Regions from separate parts of the Roseibium album genome, predicted to be linked through region 1. Evidence: predicted binding sites of a transcription regulator. Region 1 holds the regulator's gene; the other holds the start of a gene.
The links. Region 1 encodes PhoB, which activates phosphate uptake and scavenging genes when phosphate is short. Its sites were predicted from a motif close to TGTCATNNANCTGTCAT; they were not measured.
Positions count from the first base shown of each region.

Region 2: ppk2 (polyphosphate kinase 2) is a predicted target of PhoB. The motif match lies at 1,411-1,427, and genes of this name have one in related genera.

Region 1 is NZ_OZ247583.1:2,879,644-2,883,520, reverse strand. Features, by position in the region: gene ACO6TI_RS13375 (threonine ammonia-lyase) at 1-7, shown strand, start outside; gene ACO6TI_RS13370 (vWA domain-containing protein) at 443-2,095, shown strand; gene phoB (phosphate regulon transcriptional regulator PhoB) at 2,185-2,883, opposite strand; gene phoU (phosphate signaling complex protein PhoU) at 2,953-3,651, opposite strand; gene pstB (phosphate ABC transporter ATP-binding protein PstB) at 3,683-3,877, opposite strand, start outside.
Region 2 is NZ_OZ247583.1:487,471-491,347, forward strand. Features, by position in the region: gene ACO6TI_RS02220 (Gfo/Idh/MocA family protein) at 1-283, opposite strand, end outside; gene ppk2 (polyphosphate kinase 2) at 389-1,297, opposite strand; gene ACO6TI_RS02230 (TetR/AcrR family transcriptional regulator) at 1,489-2,118, shown strand; gene ACO6TI_RS02235 (carboxyl transferase domain-containing protein) at 2,120-3,727, shown strand; partial or broken gene ACO6TI_RS02240 (ASCH domain-containing protein) at 3,733-3,877, shown strand, end outside.

The sequences.
Region 1 (3,877 bases):
CTGCTGACGACATCAATTTTCCCAGACGGGGACCGCGCTCCAGCGTGAGTACAATCACCGCGCCGGAACCGATTGCGTCAGCTTGGTATCATGCCGACCGATACCAACGCCAATGCACTCGGACGGCCTTTCAGTGCACGCCAACTATTCTTGCTTCGACACAGCAAGTGAATATGCGCTCCACCCGGTCGGTCAAGAGCAGATCCATCAGATTTAAAAGCCTGCCAAACAGTCGCTCTTTTTTGTTTGTTTACCTTACTTAGCGATACCTTCAAGATATTCCCGTAGATATACGGAATTGTGACCAATATTACAGATAAACTTCCGTTCTCTTCTAACCTGAGGCCGATCGAGAGAAAGTTCAAGTAACTATTTCGCAACTCTCTCTCTAAATGACTGGTTGATAGACCTTCCAGCCAACTACGAATTTTAGAGGAATCGGATGAAAAGCCTTAAGATACTTACAGCATCTACTGCTCTCGCATTCGGCTTGACCACTGGTACGCCAGTCCTGGCTGATCCGTCTTCCATGTTTATCCTTGACGCTTCCGGGTCTATGTGGGGACGTCTTGATGACGGCCGCCCCAAGATTTCCGTCGCGCGGGAAGTCTTGAGCAGCGTTACCTCGAAGCTTCCGGTTTCGGTAAATGCAGGACTGATTGCTTACGGGCACAGACGCAAGGGAGACTGCTCCGACATCGAGCTGGTTCATCCCATTTCCGCCGCGGGAGGGGCGGCGATCGGCGGCAAGCTCAATTCTTTGTCTCCGCGCGGAAAGACCCCGATTACGGAAGCCTTGCGCCTTGCCGCAGAAAAGCTGACGGGACAGGAAGACGACAGGACCATTGTTCTGGTCAGCGACGGAATTGAAACCTGCGAGGGCGATCCGTGCGCTCTGGCCGAAGCATTGCAAAAATCCGATGCCGGCCTCAAGATCCATGTTGTCGGATATGGTGTGGACGCAGACGCACAGAAGCAGTTGCAATGCGTGGCTGAAAAGGGCGGCGGCGCCTACTTCCCGGCCAACGACACATCAGGTCTTGTCGAGGCACTTTCACAAGTTACGGAAAGCATCGCCACACAGGAGACCATCGTTGTTGAGGCACCGGAAGTCACCGAGGCAGCCGACACAATTCAGTTGCAGATTGCAGGTCCCGGCACGATCCAGCTGAAGCTCGCCGACTGGGTGAAAATGCCGAAGTACTGGAAGATAACGAACCCGGAAACAGCCGACGAGATTGCAAAGGTCACAGAAGACAGCGTCTCGGCGATGCCCGGTGCCTATCAGCTGGTCTGGAGACATCTTGAACACGGTGCCCAGGAAGTGACACTTCCCGAGGTGGTCTCAGTGTCATCCGGACAGACGACCGAGGTAGCAATCGATACCGGCCTTCAGCTCGTGCCACCCACTGGCGAGGACAAGCCCTATTACTGGCAATTGCTCACCAATGACAGCGATCTTGAGAACAGTTTCCGCAAACGGGAACCTGCTGCCTGGTACTGGGTCTGGGACGCTGTTCCGGTTCCTCCTGGCGACTACACTCTGATCGTGCGCCAAAGTGAGCATGACCATGCGGAAGTCAATCTGGGTCGGATTTCGCTGGACAAGGGTAAGCTCACTCAGATTGCGCTTGACCAGGGGCTGAACCTTAGCTGGAACGCGGACTGGGACCAGATTTATTATCTCAAAGTCACGGATGCGGCCGGCAACGAAACCAAGTTCGACGGACAGGGCCCGATTTTTCTGGCGCCGGGCACTTATGATCTGGCGCTCAGGTTGACCGAGCACAATCACAGCGAAGCCGATTTCGGAACAATAACCGTATCCGAAAAAGGCTTTGTCGACGCCAAACTGACCTCCGGTATCAAGTTCGACACCCAGATCCCGGGTGAAATCAAGGTGACAGCCAAGAACCTGGATTCGGGCAAGGAAGCCAGCATCAGCTGGAGCGGTTCATCCAGCAACCGCTGGCCACCGATGCCCCTGGGAGCCGGACGCTACCAGATCGACATGCAGATCAAGGGCTCGGCACCAATGACGATCGTCCCCGAGGTAACCATCAAACCCGGTCAGTTCATCACGGCGAAGATGTGAGACATCGAACCGGTCTTAAAAAAAGCCCGCCATTCGGCGGGCTTTTTCATTATTGGAGCTTCGCCCGAAGGGGCCTGTCCTGGAACGGATCAGCCGGCGACCGAGAACTGGTCATTGAAGGCGTAACCGGCACCGCGGACCGTGCGGATCGGATCCTTGGCCTTGCCCTTGTTGAGCGCCTTGCGCAGGCGCCCGACATGAACATCGACCGTGCGTTCATCAACATAGACGTCATGACCCCAGACACCGTCGAGAAGTTGTTCCCGGGAGAAAACGCGGCCGGGCGATGTCATGAGAAACTCCAGAAGCCTGAATTCGGTCGGTCCCAGATGGACTTCCCTGGTATTCCGGCGCACACGGTGAGTTTCGCGGTCCAGTTCAATGTCCCCGGACCGGAGCATGGTCGAAACGACTTCCGGACTCGCCCGGCGCAGAATGGCCCTGACACGCGCCATCAATTCCGGGACGGAGAAAGGTTTAACGACATAGTCGTCTGCGCCCGTGGACAGGCCCCGGATCCGTTCTGCCTCCTCGCCGCGTGCCGTCAGCATGATAACCGGGAGGCGCTCGGTGTCTTCGCGGGCGCGCAAGCGCCGGCAAAGTTCGATTCCCGACAATCCCGGCAGCATCCAGTCAAGCAGCAGAAGATCCGGCTGGCTTTCACGCAGGCGGATTTCCGCTTCGTCCCCGCGAATGCAGGATTCCACCTGATATCCCTCTGCTTCCAAATTGTATCTCAAAAGAAGGCTGAGCGGTTCCTCGTCTTCAACGATAAGCACCTTCGGCATTCATTCTCGCTCCGATATTGTCGGCCGGCAAAAGGACGCCGGCCGGGTATTTCCCGCTAATTCCGACGGCTAAACGGCACCGGTTGTTTCATCGAGTTTTGCGCGGTCTTCAGGAAGGCGGTCACCCGTGACCATGTAGTAGACGTTCTCGGCGATATTGGTTGCATGGTCGCCAATGCGCTCGATGTTCTTGGCGCAGAAAAGCAGGTGCACGCACTGGGTGATGACCCGCGGATCTTCCATCATGTAGGTGAGCAACTCGCGGAACAGGGAGGTATAGATGGCATCGACTTCTGCATCCGCTTCCTGTACCCGCCGGGCTGCCTCGGCGTCGCGGCGCGTATAGGCATCGAGGACCTGTTTCAACTGACCCAATGCGAGCTCGGTCATGTGCTCGACACCAATGGCAAGTTTTTTTGATTTCAGATTGCTGTCGATGGCAATGGCGCGCTTTGCGACGTTCTTGGCAAGGTCGCCGACACGTTCCAGATCGTTCGCAATACGGCTGGCAGCGGTGATTTCACGTAGGTCCTGCCCCATGGGCTGGCGAAGTGCGATCATCTCGATGAGTTTCATCTCGACCTCCTGATGAAGGGCATCGAGACGTTCGTCGTTCTCAATCGTCGATTTCGCCAGCTCGTGATCCTGTGTGACGAGTGCGGACACCGCGTCGGCAAACGCGCGCTCCGCCAGGCCACCCATCTCGGCGACTTTTCCGGCCATTGCCGTCAGTTCTTCGTCATATGCCGAGACTGTATGTTCAGACATCCTGTGTCCCCTTCAGATTTCGGTAATTCGATTAGCCGAAGCGGCCGGTGATATAGTCCTGCGTACGCTTGTCTTTCGGATTGGTGAAGATGTCCTGCGTTGAACCTTCCTCGACCAGAATTCCAAGGTGGAAAAATGCCGTACGCTGCGAAACACGGGCCGCCTGCTGCATGGAATGTGTCACGATAACGATGGTGAAATTCTCGCGCAATTCGTCGATCAGTTC
Region 2 (3,877 bases), 2.4 Mb from region 1:
CATGCTTGCCGGCCTCGACTGCCTGGACCGTTACCGGCACATGCATGTGATTGGGCAGCGGATTGTAAATGGCGTCGATGTCAGGATCAGCAAAAAGCTCTTCATAGGACCCGTAGGCCTTTTCGATACCGAGTTCTCCGGCGATTTCACCCGCCTTGTCGCGATTGCGGGAGGCGATCGCCGCGACAACGCCGGTCTTCGAAGACTGTATCCCCGGTATGACCTTTTCCCGGCCGATCTTTGCTGTAGAAACGATCCCCCAGCGGATTTTACTGCCATCCATTGTCTATTTCTCCCGTTACCGAGGCACAATCGTTAGTTGGCATCAAAAATCCCGGCCTGCAAGACCGGGATCTTCAATACGATGGTTTGAGTCTATCACAGTTCGTCAAAATTTCTGAGGAACATAAAGATGCTCGGGCAGCACCTTGCGTTCGTAGTCCGGATTGAAACGGCGCTCCGGCAGGTTGATCTGCTCGTGTTGTATTTCCTCGTATGGCATCTGCGACAGAAGATGACTGATGCAATTCAGGCGCGCCTGTTTCTTGTCATTACCCTCGACGATAAACCAGGGTGCCTCGGGGATGTTGGTACGCTCGAAGGTCTCTTCCTTGGCTTTGGTGTAGTCTTCCCAGCGAACACGGGATTCCAGGTCCATCGGCGACAATTTCCACTGTTTCAGCGGATCGTGAATGCGCATCAGGAAGCGTAGCTGCTGCTCTTCATCCGTGATCGAGAACCAGTATTTGATCAACCGTACTCCGGAGCGGACAATCATGCGTTCAAATTCCGGCACATCGTTGAAGAACTGCTCGACCTCGTCTTCGGACGCAAAGCCCATCACCCGTTCAACACCGGAACGGTTGTACCAGGACCTGTCGAACAGAACCATTTCGCCGGCAGCGGGCAGGTGCGGCACATAACGCTGAAAATACCACTGGCTCTTCTCACGCTCCGTTGGCGCAGGCAAGGCGACGACGCGGGCAACGCGCGGATTGAGGCGCTGGGTGATCCGCTTGATCACACCGCCCTTGCCGGCGGCATCCCGGCCTTCAAACACAACAACGATCTTCTCGCCGGTGTGCTGAACCCAATCCTGCAATTTGACCAGTTCCGCCTGAAGCCTGAGCAGTTCGTGAAAGTAAGCGTTCCGGTCGATCGGCGACTTGTGCTTTTTCTCGGAAATGAACTGGAGATCCCTGGCAACCAGAAAGTCATCGATTTCCATTTCCAGTTCTTCGTCGAGAGTATCTGCCCATTCTGCTTCAACCCAGCTCTTTGCACTTTCGTCTGTCATCAATCGATCCCTTTGAACAATCTCAAACCGTTGTCTCTAACCCACGCAGAGTGTGAACAACTTAACCATGTAAGTTTTTTGACAGTCATGCCAATTCGACGAGTTCAACTGCCTTTCATCACATTTTCATCGCCGCAAACAACTTGAAAATGAATGAACGTTCATTTATAGAATGGGCAAGGGAGGATGCGATGCAGACGATCGCCACCAGATCTGCACCCGGATCAAAGGGCCAGGAAACCGCAAAACGTGTGCGCATGGCGGCACTGAAGCGATTTGCAGGTGCCGGTTACGCTGCGGTTTCCATGCGTGAAATTGCTGCCGATGTCGGGGTTCGGCCAGGCGCCCTCTACAATCATTTCCCGACGAAGCAGGACATTTTGAAGGATCTGATGCTGACCCATATGGCAGATCTGCTGACTGCCTGGGACACCGCACGGTTCCCGGAGGCGATGGACCCTCTTGAACGCTTTGTACGCTTCCATATCCGCTACCATCTGGAGCGGGCTGATGAGGTGTTCATTTCCTATATGGAACTGCGCAATCTTGAACCGGACAACTTCGAGATCATCGAAGCGGAACGCCGCCGTTACGAAGCCATCCTGACATCGATCCTGCACGAAGGATCCGCTGCCGGGAGATACAGCGTGGACGATCCGAAAGTCGCGACCAGAGCCATCATCGCCATGCTGACGGGCATCCCGACCTGGTACCGGGAGGGCGGTCACCTGGGTGAACACGACGTCGAGGACCTCTACCTGACCATGGTGCGCAAGGCCGTTGCATCCGAAACCAGAAATTTCCAAACGGAGACCGGATGACATGAGCATCCTGAAATCGAATCTGTCGCCGAGAAGCAGTGACTTTACAGCCAACAGGACTGCTCACGAAGCAGCCATGGAGTCTGTAAAGGAGGCTGCCCGGACAGCCCTCGACGGCGGCGGCGAGAACGCACGTCAGCGTCACGTTTCCCGCGGAAAGATCCTGCCGCGAGAGCGCGTGTCCCGACTGCTTGATCCGGGCTCTCCGTTCCTCGAAGTCGGCATGCTTGCAGCACACGAAATGTATGACGGGGCCGCCCCGTCCGCCGGCATGATTGCCGGCATCGGTCGCGTGGAAGGTCAGGAAGTCATGATCCTCGCCAACGACGCCACGGTCAAAGGCGGCACCTACTATCCGATGTCGGTGAAAAAACACCTTCGCGCGCAGGAAATTGCCTCGGAAAACAATCTGCCTTGCATCTATCTGGTGGATTCGGGCGGTGCCAATCTGCCCAATCAGGACGAGGTGTTTCCGGACCGGGACCACTTTGGCCGCATCTTCTACAATCAGGCGAACATGTCGGCGAAAGGCATCGCCCAGATCGCCGTTGTCATGGGATCGTGCACGGCAGGCGGTGCATATGTTCCGGCGATGTCCGACGAGACCATCATCGTCAGGAACCAGGGCACCATTTTCCTGGCTGGCCCACCCCTGGTGAAGGCAGCGACCGGCGAGGAAGTCACAGCGGAAGATCTCGGCGGCGGCGATGTGCACACGCGCCTGTCCGGTGTTGCCGACCACCTGGCCCGCGACGATGCGCACGCACTTGCGCTTGCCCGGCGCGCCATCGCCAGCCTGAATCGGACAAAGCCGACGCCGTTGACGCTGCAGACGCCGGAAGATCCGCTATACGACCCGGAGGAGATATTCGGCGTCGTCCCGGCGGACCTGAAAACGCCCTACGACATTCGGGAAGTGATTGCCCGGGTGGTCGACGGGTCGCGGTTTGACGAATTCAAGGCGCGCTACGGCACCACGATCGTTTGCGGCTTTGCCCATATTCATGGCATGCCGGTGGGCATCATCGCCAACAACGGCGTTCTGTTTTCCGAAAGCGCGGTCAAGGGAGCACATTTTGTCGAGCTGTGCTCGCAGCGGAAAGTCCCGCTTGTGTTCCTGCAGAACATCACCGGCTTCATGGTCGGGCAGAAATATGAAAGCGGCGGTATCGCCAAGGACGGCGCAAAACTTGTCACGGCGGTCGCCACCACCTCCGTTCCGAAAATCACCATGCTCGTCGGCGGTTCGTTCGGCGCTGGCAATTACGGCATGTGTGGCCGGGCCTATTCTCCCCGTTTCTTGTGGACCTGGCCCAATTCGCGGATCTCGGTCATGGGCGGAGAACAGGCCGCCGGTGTTCTGGCAACCGTCCGACGGGATGGCATCGAGCGCAAGGGAGGCAACTGGTCGACGGAAGACGAACAGGCCTTCAGGCAGCCGATCATCGAACAATTCGAAGAGCAGGGACACCCCCTCTACGCCACGGCCCGCCTGTGGGACGACGGCATCATCGATCCGCGCAAGACCCGCGATATTCTCGGCCTTTCTCTTTCGGCTTCGCTGAACGCTCCGATCGAGGACACCCGGTTTGGTCTCTTCAGGATGTAATGTCGATGGATCTGGAGCACCTTAAGCCAAAATACCCCGGCGCCAAAACATTCAGTTTTGGCGATGGCGAGGAGCTGAGCGGCGATCTGATCGGACTCGTGCGGGCCGGAAAGAAGACGGCAACCTGCGGTGCACTTCGCGACTTTGAAT